2 regions of the Bacillus thuringiensis genome follow, and region 2 is predicted to be linked to the other one. Evidence: riboswitches for the same ligand, from Rfam matches in the RefSeq annotation. Region 2 holds a riboswitch; the other holds the start of a gene.

Region 1 (7,982 bases), 410 kb from region 2:
TTCTTTTGCTAATAAAAGTTGAACACCGAAGTAAAGTATGCTTGCAAGTGTCATTCCAGAAACGGCATCTACAAAGGCATGTTGCTTCGTAAATAGCGTTGATAAAATAATAAGTGTACCGAAGAAAGTAAGGATGTAATATTCAAAAGCATGTTGTTCTCTACGCTTAAAGGCAGCTAACATAATTACAAATGTAGTAAGAACGTGAATGCTAGGGAAACAGTTTACTGGCTGGTCGATACTATAAATATAGCGAACTAGTTCAGAAAATACATCTGTTCCAACGACAGTCGGACGCGGTACAGTTGTTTGCCAAAAATAATAAATAGAAAAACAAGCAAGCTTTCCAAAAATAACACTACTTAAAGTGACATAATATTGCTTTCGGTCAGCAAAGCAGTAATAAATAAGTGCGCCGTATAAGTATGGAAACCAAAGTAAATAAGGAATAATAAATGCTTTTACAAATGGAATCCAATCATCTACTACAGTTGTAACGTCTACTGCGTGAACAGTTGTTTTATTTAATACATCGTAAAGGGGACTTACGAGTACGAGTAGAAGTATATAACTTAACGGAAGAAAAGATGAAAGTTTAAATTTCTTCATGTTGATCTCCTATGTTTAGTAATGTAAGTAAATTCAATTGATTATAATATAGAAACGTGAATTGGGCTATCGATTTTACTTACATTTTCTTGAATTAACCTTACGTTTTTGTCACTTGACTAAAAAGAAGGGGGAGGGTGCTAAATGAAGCGTTTATCATATTTTTTAGTTTTTATATTGTTATGCCTAGTAGGTGCTGGGTGTGCAAAGAATAACGAAGGAGAAAAATTAGAATATAACGGAAGAGCACTCGTAATTGGAGTTGTTGGAGAAAAGCCGAAAGATACGTTTAGGAATGTAAAGTTTGAAAGTATAAAGTTAGAAGAAATGCAGGAGAAATCAGCAAAAGTTGATGGTTTTTTCGTTATGAAAGAATACTTTAAAGAGGCATCAAAGGAGCAGTATACGGACTTATTTTTATCGTTAAAGAAGCCGGTATTTTTTATTGGTTTGCAAGATAGACCGTATTTAATTTTTACTAACAAGGATTTAGATTATGATAATACCCCAAAGGATAAAACGATGACGTATACGCAAGGGTTTGTAAATATGGGGAACCCTGAAGGTCAATATTGGGGTATGGGATTATATAATGATACTGTTTCCGATCGAAATATTCATAATATGTATATAGTAGTATTTCAAACCATTTCGGATTACTTAAGTCGATGATGAAGGGGCCTGTAAAAAAGGCTTCTTATTTTTTTAAAATAAACGTTTGTTTAAGCTGTATGTTCGGTAGAAAGAAACTCATGTAGTTCAAAGGTTAAGAAAGAAAAATAAGAAATTAATCAAACGTTTGTTTAAGCTGTATGCTCGGTAGGAAGAAACCGATGCAGCTCAAGGGTTAACAAAGAAAAATGGAGAATTAATCAAACGTTTGTTTAAGCTGTATGTTCGGTAGAAAGAAACTCATGTAGTTCAAAGGTTAAGAAAGAAAAATAAGAAATTAATCAAACGCTTGTTTAAGATATATGTTTGGTGCAGAATTTTAAAAAATTTATATATTTATTTTTTTCTTAACAAATGGCGGAAAAATAAGAAAAATTCGCAGGATTATTAAAAATTATCACGAAATAAGTAAAAGTTTAGCGAATAATGGTTTGAAATAATAAAACGTTTTCTATATGATAAAGGTAAAGGTTAGTAAAAAAGTAGGTGAATTTATGACAGTAACATTTTATTCATATCCAAAGTGTGGCACATGTCAAAAGGCAAAGAAATGGTTTGAGGCAAACGATGTAGCATATGAGATGATTCATATTGTTGAAAATCCACCATCAAAAGAAGATTTACGTAATTTACATGAAAAAAGTGAATTACCATTAAAAAAATTCTTTAATACAAGTGGAATGCGTTACCGTGAACTTGGTCTAAAAGATAAGTTGAAAGATGCAAGCGAAGACGAAATGTATGAGCTTTTAGCATCTGATGGCATGTTGATCAAACGTCCAATTGTAACAGATGGAACGAATGTAACACTTGGTTTTAACGAAGAGCAGTTTGAAAGTGTGTGGAAAAAGTACCAATAAGGTATTTTTACATAATTAATACATTCACTGGAGGTACAGTCATGAGCATTCCAAATAATTTACGTTACTCTGAAGAACACGAATGGGTAAAAACTGAAGGTAATGAAGTTGTTATCGGTATTACTCACTTTGCACAAGGTGAGCTAGGCGATATCGTATTCGTTGAACTTCCTGAAGTAGGTGCAACAATCGAAGCTGACGAGCCATTCGGAAGCGTAGAATCTGTTAAAACAGTTTCTGAGTTATACGCACCTGTAAGCGGTAAAGTTGTAGCAGTAAACGAAGAATTAAGTGACCAACCAGAACTTGTTAACGAATCTCCATACGAGGGTGCATGGATGGTTAAAGTTGAACTTTCTGATGCAAGCCAAGTTGAGAAGTTATTAACTGCAGAAAAATATGCAGAAATGACAAACCAAGACTAATTATAGTCGACTAAAGGACAGCCTTTGTGCTGTCCTTTTTTATTTTGTGTAAAATAATGAATGTAGAATCATATACTAATTATCGTGTAGGAGAACGTTTTTTGAAAAAACTTTTTTGTTTAATCTTTATGCAGGTCTAGCCGCTTTTGTTTTTCGTTGTCTAGCTTTTCACGTCTAAGAATCTTCTGCACAAGAAGACAAAAAAGCGTTTTCTGTGCGAAAGAACTTTAGCCAAAAGGAATAAAAAGTTGGGCATTTCACTCCTTCACTTGAGGCGAAAAGAGCCTTGAGTGAAGGAGTTCGGGTACATTCTTGTTCTAAACGAGCCGCTTCCGCTTTTCATTGTCTAGCTCCACCTCCTAGCCCTTCATGTCTAAGAACCTTCCGCACGGGAAGAAAAAAAGCGTCTTCTGTACGGAAGAACCTTAGCCAACAGGGCTAAACAGTCGCTTCCGCTTTTCTTTTGCAAAAATAAACAGGAAACAACATGAAAATAACGAATATACTATATACTAAGTTCAAGGTTATATAGTATATGGTGATCGGGTGATGACATATGATTTATGTAGAAAAAGTCATTATTGTAGAAGGTACATCAGATAGAAGAAAGATTGAATCTATTATTCGTGAACCAGTGGAAATTGTTTGTACAAATGGTACAATTGGTTTGTCGAAAATGGATGAGCTCGTTGATCAGTTTTTTGATAAGGAAGTGTATGTGCTAGTGGATGCTGATGATGCTGGAGAAAAGTTAAGGAAACAATTTCGAAAAGAATTTCCGCAAGCCGAGCATATCTATATTGATCGCTCGTACCGAGAAGTGGCAACTGCGCCATCTACACACTTAGCAAATGTATTATGGGGAGCCGACATTGACGTTTATACAGAATATTTACGGTAAGGAATGATAGAAGTGATTGATTGGACAGGAGCCGAAGCTACAGCCCTAATAGAGAACGAAGAAAAAACAGTGTTATATGTATATACTCCAATGTGTGGAACATGCCAATTAGCAAAAAAGATGTTAACAGTCGTTGAGATGACAATTGAAGGCTTCAAAATTGGGATGTTAGATTTAAATTATGCTCCATATTTAGCGAAAGAGTATGGGATTGAAAGTGTACCTTGTTTACTTGTTTTTGAAAATGGGACACTGATGAAGAAGATATATGCATTTCATTCGGTTGAATATTTATATACGGAATTAAAGTAGGCGGCAAAATTTTTGCCGCCTCGACATATTTCTTGGGAAATATGTCGAGATGCAGGATGGATACAGTATTTGTCGAGCGAAAATAACAGGATTGCTCTTTAGTGAGAGGGAATGGTATGTAATAGAAAGTGATATGAAGGATGTGATTTAGGGTGAGATTATATTCTTTGCTTCAATCATTTGTAAATTACGCTAATGGTCAATATCATTTAGAACCGCTTTTAAGACGAGAGGAAAAAACTGTTAATTTCCGTTTTAGAGATGAAAGTTGTTCGTTACAAATTTCAAGAGATTATATAGAGCTGCTACATGAGGAAAGAGGAACGGAACAAATCATTTGCTTAGATGAAAAAGATATAGAGCAATTGGTGAATGGAAATGTACGATTGCAAATGTTAATGAACGATGGGCGTGTACAATATTCGGGAACGTACCGAACGATGTTATTAGTTGAATCAATGTTTCATATATGTAAACCGATGTCAGTAGGTGCTTAAAATTCTGAAGTTTCATTTTTTACGAAAATTTCTGTTGACATGGTAAGTGTATATTGATACAATTCAAGTCATAAAATATAGACAATTTCATAAATTTCAAATCAGACGAAAATTGAATCTGATTTCTCTTATCAAGAGAGGTGGAGGGACTGTGCCCTGTGAAGCCCGGCAACCGTCAACTTATGTTGAAATGGTGCCAATTCCTGCAAAGCGAATGCTTTGAGAGATGAGAGAGAGGGATAATGTTGTTATATACGCATATAAACCTTTCTGCTTCTCTAAAGCGGAAAGGTTTTTTTATTGTTTGAATGTGGAGGACATTCAAATAATAAAAGTAGTGATAGCGGTGGACTACACGCATCAAAAATAAAAAAATGCGGAGTCTATCTAAACAAAAAAGGGGTGAACATCATGATTCTATTAGAGAATGTAAGGAAAATATATAAGGCGAAAAGCGGTGATGTCACTGCTGTAGATAACGCCAATTTAAAAATAGAAAAAGGCGAAATATTTGGTGTTATCGGATATAGCGGCGCTGGGAAAAGTTCTTTAATCAGATTGTTTAATCAGTTAGAGAAACCGACTTCTGGCCAAATTACAATTGCGAATCGTGTTATATCAGCAATTACAGGAAGTGAACTTCGTAAGGCAAGGCAAGAAATCGGAATGATTTTTCAGCACTTTAACTTACTTTGGTCACGAACTGTACGTGAAAATATAGAGTTTCCACTTGAAATTGCAGGTGTTGATAAAACGAAGAGAAGAAAACGTGTTGATGAATTAATTCATCTTGTTGGATTAGAAGGAAGAGGAGACGCGTACCCATCTCAGCTGAGCGGGGGACAAAAACAACGCGTTGGGATTGCAAGAGCATTAGCTAACAACCCACAAGTACTTTTATGTGATGAAGCAACGTCGGCTCTTGATCCAGAAACGACAGATCAAATTTTGGATTTACTATTAGACATTAATAAGCGCCTTGGTTTAACAATTGTACTCATTACACATGAGATGCACGTAATTCGAAAGATTTGTAATCGAGTGGCGGTAATGGAGAGAGGAAAGATTGTAGAAACGGGTCCAGTACTTGATGTATTCCGTAATCCGAAGCAAGATATTACGAAACGATTTGTACAGCAGTTAACAGATTCTGAAGATACAAATGAAACGATTGAAAGTTTAATTGAAAAATATCCAGATGGAAAAGTGATTCGTTTGCAGTTTATCGGTGAGGCTGTAGAAAGACCGGTGCTTCAACGATTAATGCAACGTAGTGATATAGAAGTTAGCATTTTGCAAGGAAATATCGCACAAACGAATAACGGTTCTTACGGTAGTTTAGTTGTTCATTTAAATGGTGAGGAAACAGCGATCCAGCAAGCAATAGAAGGAATTCATCAAAATCAAGTAGAGCTGGAGGTGATTGCACATGGATAAGTTACTCGCAAATGTTGATTGGAATCAAATGTTAGAAGCAACTGGTGAAACGTTATATATGACGGCAATCGCAGCTCTTGCGACATTTGTTTTAGGACTAATTTTAGGATTGTTACTTTTCATGACAGCAAAAGATAATTTATGGGAAAACAAATCAATTAATACGGTGATTGGAGCATTCGTAAATATATTCCGTTCTATACCGTTCATCATTTTAATTATTTTATTAATCCCATTCACAAAGATTCTTCTTGGAACAATTCTTGGAGCAAGTGCAGCGCTGCCGGCTTTAATTATTGGAGCGGCACCATTCTACGCGAGAATGGTTGAAATCGCACTTCGCGAAATTGATAAAGGTGTAATTGAAGCTTCAAAAGCAATGGGAGCAAAAACAAGCACAATTATTTTAAAAGTATTGATTCCAGAATCGTTACCAGCATTAGTATCTGGTATTACGGTTACGACAATTGCTTTAGTAGGCTATACAGCAATGGCGGGAGTTGTTGGTGCTGGTGGCCTTGGGACACTTGCTTACTTAGAAGGATTCCAGAGAGGGAATAACGATGTAACAATTGTTGCGACAATTTGTGTATTACTAGTTGTATTTTTAATTCAGTGGATTGGTGATAGTTTAACGACTCGAATAGATAAACGATAATAAAAAACGGGAGGATGTTTCAAATGAAAAAATTATTACTTACGGCACTTATTTCAACTTCAATTTTTGGTTTAGCTGCTTGTGGCGGGAAAGATAAAGATGAAAAGAAACTTGTTGTTGGTGCTTCTAACGTACCTCACGCTGTTATTTTAGAAAAGGCAAAACCGTTACTTGAGAAAAAAGGAATCGAGTTAGAAATTAAAAAATTCCAAGACTACGTATTACCAAATAAATCGTTAGCGGATAAAGATTTAGATGCAAACTACTTCCAGCACATTCCGTATTTAGAAAAAGAAATTAAAGATAAAAAATATGATTTTGAAATAGCAGGAAAAATTCATTTAGAACCGATTGGTGTATATTCTCAAAAATATAAGAGCTTAAAAGAGCTTCCAGACGGTGCAACAATTATTATGAGTAATTCAGTTGCTGACCATGGACGTGGTTTAGCGATTTTACAAAAAGAAGGCATTTTAAAAATTAAAGACGGAGTAGATCCAGTTAAAGCAACTCCAAAAGATATTGCAGATAATCCGAAAAATCTAAAATTCAAAACGGATATCGAGCCTGGTTTATTGCCACAAGTGTATAACAATAAAGAAGGCGATGCTGTTTTAATTAACTCTAACTATGCAATTGATGCAAAGTTAAATCCGGAAAAAGATGCAATTGCAATTGAAGGAAATGATTCACCGTACGCAAACATAGTAGCTGTTCGTAAAGGCGATAAAGATAAGAAAGAGATTAAAGCTCTTGTGGAAGTATTACATTCTAAAGAGATTGAAGACTTCATTAATAAAGAATATAAAGGGGCAGTTGTTCCTGTAAAAGAATAATTGCTGAAAAGGGCTGGTCTGATGCCAGCTCTTTTTCATAACTACATAACTATTGGGGAGAAGGGGACATCATATGAAAAAGATTCTATTGTCAGTTGTTACAGCGCTGTCTGTATTTACATTAGCTGCTTGCGGAGGGAAAGAGGAGAATAAGCTTGTTGTTGGAGCTTCTAACGTGCCGCACGCTGTTATTTTAGAAAAGGCACAGCCGATATTAGAGAAAAAGGGTATTAAATTAGAAATTAAAAAATTCCAAGATTATGTGTTGCCGAATAAAGCGTTAGCGGATAAGGAAATTGATGCGAACTACTTCCAACACATTCCTTACTTAGATAAAGAAATCCAAGAAAAAGGATATAAAATTGTAAACGCAGGAAAAATCCATTTAGAGCCAATGGGCATTTATTCTAAGAAATATAAAAGCTTAAAAGACTTACCAGATGGCGGGACAGTGATTATGAGTAATAACGTAGCGGAGCGTGGCCGTATGTTAGCATTGTTACAAAAAGGCGGCGTGATTAAGCTTAAAGATGGTGTAGATGTGGTTAAGGCGACAGTAAAAGATGTAGTCGAAAATCCGAAAAACTTAAAATTTAAAACAGATGTTGAACCTGGACTTTCACCGAAGTTGTATGAAAATAATGAGGGAGATGCTTTATTCATTAATTCGAACTATGCAATTGATGCGAAGTTAAATCCAACAAAGGATGCAATTGCGATTGAAGGATCAGACTCTCCGTACGCAAATATTATTGCAGTTCGTAAAGGTGACGAG
Region 2 (7,982 bases):
AGAAGAAATCATTGCTGCAGGTCTTGAAGAAGCAGCTAAAGTAGCAAGTAAATTTTAATTAAAATTATAATCGTCACTCGAAAAAACAGCATTAACATGTAAATGTTAATGCTGTTTTTTTATATTTTTAGTTCATCAGCAAGTTTTTCTAATTGAATTCGATCTCGTATGTAATAGGTTCTTCCGTCTTTTTTTAAGTAATTTTGTTGGCAAAACTGATTTAATACATATAAAAGATGACGGTAGCTGACATTTAAATATTCCGAGGCCTCGGTATGCTTTTCTATATAACAATTATTTTGTTCTGTTAATAAAATAAAAGCAGCTAATCGATTTTCAAAAGGATAACTATAGTTTTTTGCGTAATTTTCAGTGCGAGTAATTGTCTTTTCTCCAATAAATTTGCATAAGTGCTGTAAAAACGTTGCATCTTGTAATAAAAGTTGCTGACAATCTTTAAGAGGAAGTGCCAAACAAACACAATCTTCTAGTACTTCAACGGACTTAGTAATATTTTCTACTCCTATTAATCCTAATTCCCCGATAAAAGATGGTGCTTGAATAAAATTAATTAATGAAACTTTCCCGTTTTTATGATTCATATATATTTTTGCTTTCCCAGAAATTAAGTAATAGAGATAAGGGAGAGCATTTCCTTCGCTACATATCATCTCTTTCGTTTGAAAAGAATGTAGCTCTACATATGGCAAGACATGAAATGAAAATAGGGTATGGAATTGATGGATTCGCATGTATTGATAAATTTCTTCCTCATTTTTGCTGACTTTCATATTTTCACCCCTATTTATAGTATGAGATATCTCCTATTATCTTTACAAGAAGGAATGATACGATTGATGTAAATTTGTTTTTGTAGAAAAGAGAGTGTGATGAATTTATGAAAAAATATAAAACATTGCTATTTGATGTAGATGATACATTATTAGATTTCCAGAAGGCTGAAAAAGTAGCTTTACGGGTGCTTTTTGAAGAGAAGGGGATCCCTTTAACGGACGAGATAGAGGCTCGTTATAAAAAAATAAATAAAGGCCTTTGGGATGCTTTTGAAAAAGGTGAACTATCACGCAATGAAGTTGTAAATACACGATTCTCTATGTTGTTTAAAGAGTATGGAGAAGAAGCAGATGGTATATTATTCGAAAATAATTATCGAAGCTACTTAGAAGAAGGAAATCAACTCATGCAAGGTGCGTTTGAATTTATAAATCAAATTCAAGGGGAGTATGAGTTGTATATAGTGACAAATGGTGTTTCTAAGACGCAAGATAAACGTTTGCGTAATGCAGGGCTACATTCATTGTTTAAAGATGTTTTTGTTTCTGAAGATACAGGTTTTCAAAAGCCGATGAAAGAGTATTTTGATTATGTTTTTGAACGGATTCCTAACTTTGCACCTGAAGAAGGGCTGATTATTGGAGATTCATTAAGCGCCGATATTAAAGGTGGATATGTAGCGGGAATTGATACTTGTTGGTTTAACCCAGAAAGTAAATTAAATGATAGTGGAATTATACCGACATATGAAGTGCATAATTTTGAAGAGTTAGAAGCGTTATTAAAGCAGCGCGTGTAATAAAAAAATAGGCAGTGGAGCTTTCGTCCCCACTGCCTATTTTGATTAATTTGTAGTTTCGTTATGTTTTGGAAGTGGAAAGGCATTCCCGATAGCAGCTGCACCAAGCATTGGCAATAGCAAATTAAGCGGGAAAAACATAAGTAATAGTAATGTTATAGCTATTGGCTTTCGTAACGCATAGCTCGAAATTGCTGCCGTTACGATGGCAACAGATGCTACTGGATCTATAGGAAGAATAGATGCTACAGCGTATCCGATACTTGACCCAGAAAATATAATTGGGAAGATATGTCCACCTCGCCACCCTGTGTTCAAACAAACGGCAGTAATGCACAACTTTAAAATCCCTGAAAGAAGTAGTATCCAAAAAGATAAATGGCTCCATTCAACAACTAATTCTTTTAATTGATGTTCCCCTGAAAATAATGTGTATGGAAGAAAAGTTCCTGCAATTCCTAATAAAATACCACCGAGAATTCCGAGTGTCAGCTTGTATTCTCTAAAAGGGTGAATTAACTTCTCTAATGTGAATTCTAACTTGAAATAAAAGAAACCAACTATAGCACCGATACTAGCAAATGGAAGAAATGCGATCCATTCATTGAAAGAAAGTGAACCTTCCCCGAAATCAACAATAAAGGATCCACGATTATCGAGTTTACTCAGTAGTAAATAAACAGAAAAACCTGCGAAGGTAGTAGCTAAGTATACAATCGCCTTTTTTCCTTTAGAAAAAGCAGCAATTTGTTCTCCCTCATTTTCATTCGGTGCTAAATAACCGAATAATGGTGCGTTGAAAATGACACTTAAAGTAGCGCCAATTCCGATCTCGGTTAGCTCATCCATACCCTTCAAGGCAAATTTAAAGCGATCCCCTACCCATGTGCAAAGTCCGCCTATAATTCCAACTAGTGCGGCTTCTGGACCAAGACTAGCACCGAAAATTAAAACAATAATCGCGGTTAAAGTAGCCCGATGGACAAAGCGATATTCGATGCGACCAGTTTTTTTATATTCAGTCATCACTTCAGGCATAAGGCGTGGGTATGTACCGAAATATTTTTGTGATAGACCAACGAGGACCCCGCCAATTATTGTTACGCAAAGGGTGTAATAAGAGGGAAAAGAGAGAACTTCAGGCAAGTATCCCCAAATAAAGTGGATTCCAATATTTATTGTGACTAAAAATAACCAAACTGTAGCTCCTACTATAGATCCTAGAAGAATGCCATATAGAGCAAGTATGTACTGCATATCTTTTTTATCTGTCATGTTATACCTCCGTTATGTAAATCTTAGTAGGGAAAAAAGTGAAATATACTAGTGGAAAATGGATTGAATATATATAGTATCTTTTTGAGAGGATCGCCTATTCAACATGTAGGCTAAATTTTGGAGAATTTGAATTTATAGGTTAAATTACTTATTTAATTTTATAGACTGATTTGAGGTTTTTAAAGGTCTTTTTTGAAATAGATTAGAATATATTTCTTTTGTTGCTTTATATGAAATTGTTAACGTTTATTTTAGAACATTCAGAAAAACAGTTTGACATTAGGAAATTATTGCTATAAAATCAACGGTAATTGCATAGTCTTATCAAGAAAAGGTGGAGGGACAGGCCCGATGAAACCTTGGCAACAGCCGTATAACGGAATTGTGCCAAATCCTGCAGGTAGTAATCCTGAGAGATAAGAAAGAGCCTTTAGAGCGTGTTTTCAAACTGCTCCTTTCTTGTTTTCAGGAAAGGGGCAGTTTTTTATTTTGTATAAAAGAAAGGAGAATGAGAGATGGGAGAATCATGGGGAAAAGGAACGATTTGTGTGCAAGGTGGCTATACGCCAAAGAATGGTGAACCACGTGTTTTACCACTTTATCAAAGTACAACGTATAAATACGATACTTCAGATGATTTAGCAGCCCTATTTAACTTAGAGGCAGAAGGATATATTTATACGCGTATTGGAAACCCTACTCTAGCCGCATTTGAGCAGAAGTTATCAGATTTAGAAGGCGGTGTAGGAGCTGTTGCAACGGCTTCTGGGCAAGCAGCCATTATGCTCGCAGTTTTAAATATTTGTAGTAGTGGAGACCATTTGCTTTGCTCTTCAACGGTTTACGGGGGAACGTTTAATTTATTTGGAGTGAGTTTGCGTAAACTTGGCATTGATGTTACGTTCTTTAATCCAAATTTAACGGCAGATGAAATTGCGGCACTTGCTAATGACAAGACGAAACTCATTTATGCAGAATCATTAGGAAATCCAGCGATGAACGTTTTAAATTTCAAAGAATTTTCAGCTGCCGCTAAAGAATTAGAGGTACCTTTTATCGTTGATAATACATTAGCAACTCCTTATTTATGCCAAGCGTTTGAACATGGGGCGAATATTATTGTTCATTCTACGACGAAATATATCGATGGGCATGCGAGCTCCTTAGGCGGTATTGTAATTGACGGTGGAAACTTTGATTGGACAAATGGAAAATATCCTGAGCTTGTTGAACCAGATCCAAGTTATCACGGTGTAAGTTACGTTCAAAACTTTGGTGCAGCAGCGTATATTGTGAAAGCACGTGTTCAGCTATTAAGAGATTATGGGAATTGTATGAGCCCATTCAATGCATATATTAGCAATATTGGCTTAGAGACTTTACATTTACGAATGGAGCGTCATAGCGAAAATGCTCTCGCGGTTGCTAAGTGGCTTGCTAATCATGAACGTATTGAATGGGTGAATTATCCGGGATTAGATAGTAATGAAAATTACTCGTTAGCACAAAAGTATTTGAAAAAAGGTGCTAGTGGGGTTTTAACATTTGGGATTAAAGGGGGATTAGAAGCAGCAAAAGAATTTATCGCAAATGTAAAACTAGCAACTCTCGTAACACACGTAGCTGATGCACGAACTTGCGTTATACATCCTGCTAGTACGACGCATAGACAATTAAGTGCTGAAGATCAGCGTTTAGCTGGTGTTACATCTGATTTAATTCGTTTATCGGTTGGTATAGAAGATGTTTCTGATATTATTGCAGATTTGGAAGCAGCTCTAGTTGGAGGCAAAACACATGCCGATCATAATTGATAAAGATTTACCGGCTCGCAAAGTGTTGCAAAAAGAAAATATTTTTGTAATGACGAAGGAGCGAGCAGAAACACAAGATATACGCGCTTTAAAAATTGCTATATTAAATTTAATGCCAACGAAGCAAGACACAGAGGCGCAATTACTTCGCTTAATTGGAAACACACCGTTGCAATTAGATGTTCATTTACTTCATATGGAATCACATCTGTCTCGTAATGTAGCGCAGGACCATTTAACGAGCTTTTATAAAACGTTTCGTGATATTGAAAATGAAAAATTTGATGGGCTCATTATTACAGGAGCACCAGTTGAAACTCTTTCTTTTGAAGAAGTAGATTATTGGGAAGAGCTTAAACGTATTATGGAGTATTCAAAAACGAATGTAACATCTACGCTCCATATTTGCTGGGGGGCACAGGCTGGCTTGTACTATCATTATGGTGTTCCAAAGTATCCCCTTAAGGAAAAAATGTTCGGTGTATTTGAACATGAGGTTTGCGAGCAACATGTGAAATTGTTACAAGGATTTGATGAATTGTTTTTTGCTCCGCATTCTCGTCATACAGAAGTACGAGAGAATGATATTAGAGAAGTGAAAGAATTAACATTGTTAGCAAACTCTGAAGAAGCAGGTGTTCACCTTGTTATTGGGCAAGAAGGAAGGCAAGTTTTTGCCCTTGGACATAGCGAATATAGTTGTGAGACGTTAAAACAAGAATACGAACGAGATCGTGACAAGGGATTAAATATTGATGTGCCAAAAAACTATTTTAAACATAATAATCCAGATGAAAAGCCGCTTGTTAGGTGGAGGAGTCATGGGAATTTATTGTTTTCTAATTGGTTGAATTATTACGTGTATCAAGAAACCCCTTATATATTGTAAAGAAAGATTGTGTAACACGTGGCAACGTTTTCCTTGTAAAGATTAACTTATATTTTTCCGAATGTTCAAAATACATTGTTTTTCAGATTTTTTACTCATATAATTTCATCTAAACACAATTTTTGAGGGGTGGACAGTACTATGAAAGAAATTCAAGTTGGGTTATTAGGTCTTGGGACAGTTGGCAGTGGTGTGGTTCGTATTATTACGGATCATCAAGAACGACTCATACACCAAGTAGGTTGTCCAGTGAAGGTAACGAAAGTATTAGTGCAAAACATTGAGAAAGAGAGAGAGGTAGAGGTACCTTCTACTCTATTAACACAAGATGCAAATGAAATTTTAGATAATCCAAATATTGATGTTGTCATCGAAGTGATGGGTGGCATTGATGATGCAAAATCATATATTTTACAAGCCTTAAAAAGCGGAAAGCATGTTGTAACTGCAAATAAAGACTTAATGGCATTACATGGAGCTGAATTATTAGCGATAGCAAAAGATAATAAGGCTGATTTATTCTATGAGGCGAGTGTGGCAGGGGGAATTCCAATTTTACGCAGTATCGTAGAAGGACTTTCTTCAGATCTTATTACGAAAGTAATGGGAATTGTAAATGGAACGACAAATTTTATTTTGACGAAAATGTCAGACGAAGGGAGAGCATATAACGACGTGTTAAAAGAAGCCCAACAACTTGGATTTGCAGAAGCAGATCCAACATCAGACGTAGAAGGTTTAGATGCAGCAAGAAAAATGACGATTTTAGCTACTCTCGGTTTCTCTACAAATGTAGAGCTTGGAGATGTGAAAGTAAAAGGAATTACCTCTATTACAGAGGAAGATATTGAATACAGTAAGAGCTTAGGTTATACAATTAAATTAATCGGTCTTGCAAAACGAGATGGTGAAAAATTGGAGGTTACGGTTGAACCAACTTTACTGCCAAATACACATCCTCTTGCGGCGGTACAAAATGAATATAACGCTGTGTATGTGTATGGTGAAGCGGTTGGAGAAACGATGTTTTATGGACCAGGTGCAGGAAGTTTACCGACAGCGACGGCTGTTGTTTCTGATCTAGTTGCTGTAATGCAAAATATTAGATTAGGGGTAACAGGAAATAGTGCTGTAGTCCCGCAATATCAAAAAGTATTAAAAGAGCCAGACGAAATTGTCGTGAAAAAGTTTTTAAGACTTCATGTAAAAGACGAAATTGGTGTATTTGCAAAAATTACTTCATTGTTCTCTGAGCGCGGAGTTAGTTTTGAGAAAATTATTCAAATGCCGCTTGAAGAGAAAGGAAAGGCTGAAATTGTAATTGTAACGCATCGTGCGTCGCTTGCTGATTATGATTATATTCTACATACGTTGCAAGGGTATGAAGAAATAGATTGTTTGAAAGCGAACTATCGAATTGAAGGGGATGCTAAGTAGTATCTCTTACCATAAAACAGAAAGAGCCTATTAAGCAGCTTGCTTAATAGGCTCTTTTCTATTTAAAATCTGCGTACCAACTTGAATAAATGCTTGGATAATCCAGCCTGTTGTAAAGGATAAGATGATTGTTCCAAAATAGATAGGTCCATCTAATAAAAAGCTTAACGTTAAAAATAAAAAGGCTAATGAAATCTCTGTTCTTCTAAACGTCCATTTTTTCTTTTCAGCAACCGTTAAAACGAAAGCTTCTTGAGGCGCTGCGCAAAGGTTTGTAGAGACGTAAAGACCAATTCCAGCTCCAACGAATAGATTTCCGCAAATAAGTGTTATATATTTTGGAAGAGAGCGGATAGCGTCCATAATAGTTGTAATGGAACCAATCCAATCAACAAAAAGAGAAATAAGAACCATCGTTACAATTGTCCCGATTGTAATTTGTTTTTTATTCCAAAAGAGTACGATAAGTGTAAAGGCAAAGTTAATCATGAAAATCCAAAAACCAATACTTATCCCAAAATTTTGATATAGTGCAATAAAGAAGGAATCATAAGGACTAAGTCCAAAGGAAGTAATTGTCGTCATCATATTAATACCGATGGCAAGAATGAGTAAACCGCTAATGAAAAATATATATTCTAATTTGAATCGAAGCATAGTTGTATATCCTTTCTAAATGTATTTGCTAGGAAAGGATATATTGTGGAAAGCTTACCAGGTCAAGGGAGAATTTTTGTGAGAAGGGGAAAATGAGATGACAAATATAAGAAAGATTGCTGAACTTGCTGGAGTATCTGTTTCAACTGTTTCACGTGTACTAAATAATCATCCGTATGTAAATGAACAGAAACGAAAAGAAATTTTAGCGATTATAGAAGAATTAAATTATACGCAAAACGTGAATGCAATTCATTTAGTGAAAGGAAAAACGAATGTAATTGGCGTTTTATTGCCACACGTAAATGATCAA

Evidence for each region. Region 2 has a riboswitch for S-adenosylmethionine ahead of AC241_RS26840 (bifunctional O-acetylhomoserine aminocarboxypropyltransferase/cysteine synthase). Riboswitches for the same ligand answer to the same signal wherever they lie in the genome.
Region 1: it holds a riboswitch for S-adenosylmethionine, as region 2 does, so the genes downstream of both, AC241_RS24840 (methionine ABC transporter ATP-binding protein) here and AC241_RS26840 (bifunctional O-acetylhomoserine aminocarboxypropyltransferase/cysteine synthase) in region 2, are expected to answer to the same signal.

The regions. Positions count from the first base shown of each region.
Region 1 is NZ_CP012099.1:4,786,990-4,794,971, reverse strand. It holds gene AC241_RS24875 (phosphatase PAP2 family protein) at 1-609, opposite strand, end outside; gene AC241_RS24870 (hypothetical protein) at 754-1,281, shown strand; gene AC241_RS24865 (arsenate reductase family protein) at 1,776-2,141, shown strand; gene gcvH (glycine cleavage system protein GcvH) at 2,183-2,566, shown strand; gene AC241_RS24855 (toprim domain-containing protein) at 3,123-3,467, shown strand; gene AC241_RS24850 (thioredoxin family protein) at 3,471-3,779, shown strand; gene AC241_RS24845 (hypothetical protein) at 3,932-4,276, shown strand; SAM riboswitch class I at 4,402-4,509, shown strand; gene AC241_RS24840 (methionine ABC transporter ATP-binding protein) at 4,688-5,713, shown strand; gene AC241_RS24835 (methionine ABC transporter permease) at 5,706-6,371, shown strand; gene metQ (methionine ABC transporter substrate-binding lipoprotein MetQ) at 6,395-7,207, shown strand; gene metQ (methionine ABC transporter substrate-binding lipoprotein MetQ) at 7,281-7,982, shown strand, end outside.
Region 2 is NZ_CP012099.1:5,192,386-5,200,367, reverse strand. It holds gene AC241_RS26860 (FMN-dependent NADH-azoreductase) at 1-58, shown strand, start outside; gene AC241_RS26855 (transcriptional regulator YeiL) at 120-791, opposite strand; gene AC241_RS26850 (YjjG family noncanonical pyrimidine nucleotidase) at 899-1,594, shown strand; gene AC241_RS26845 (chloride channel protein) at 1,640-2,869, opposite strand; SAM riboswitch class I at 3,191-3,295, shown strand; gene AC241_RS26840 (bifunctional O-acetylhomoserine aminocarboxypropyltransferase/cysteine synthase) at 3,388-4,686, shown strand; gene metA (homoserine O-acetyltransferase MetA) at 4,670-5,575, shown strand; gene AC241_RS26830 (homoserine dehydrogenase) at 5,717-7,012, shown strand; gene AC241_RS26825 (YczE/YyaS/YitT family protein) at 7,043-7,669, opposite strand; gene AC241_RS26820 (LacI family DNA-binding transcriptional regulator) at 7,767-7,982, shown strand, end outside.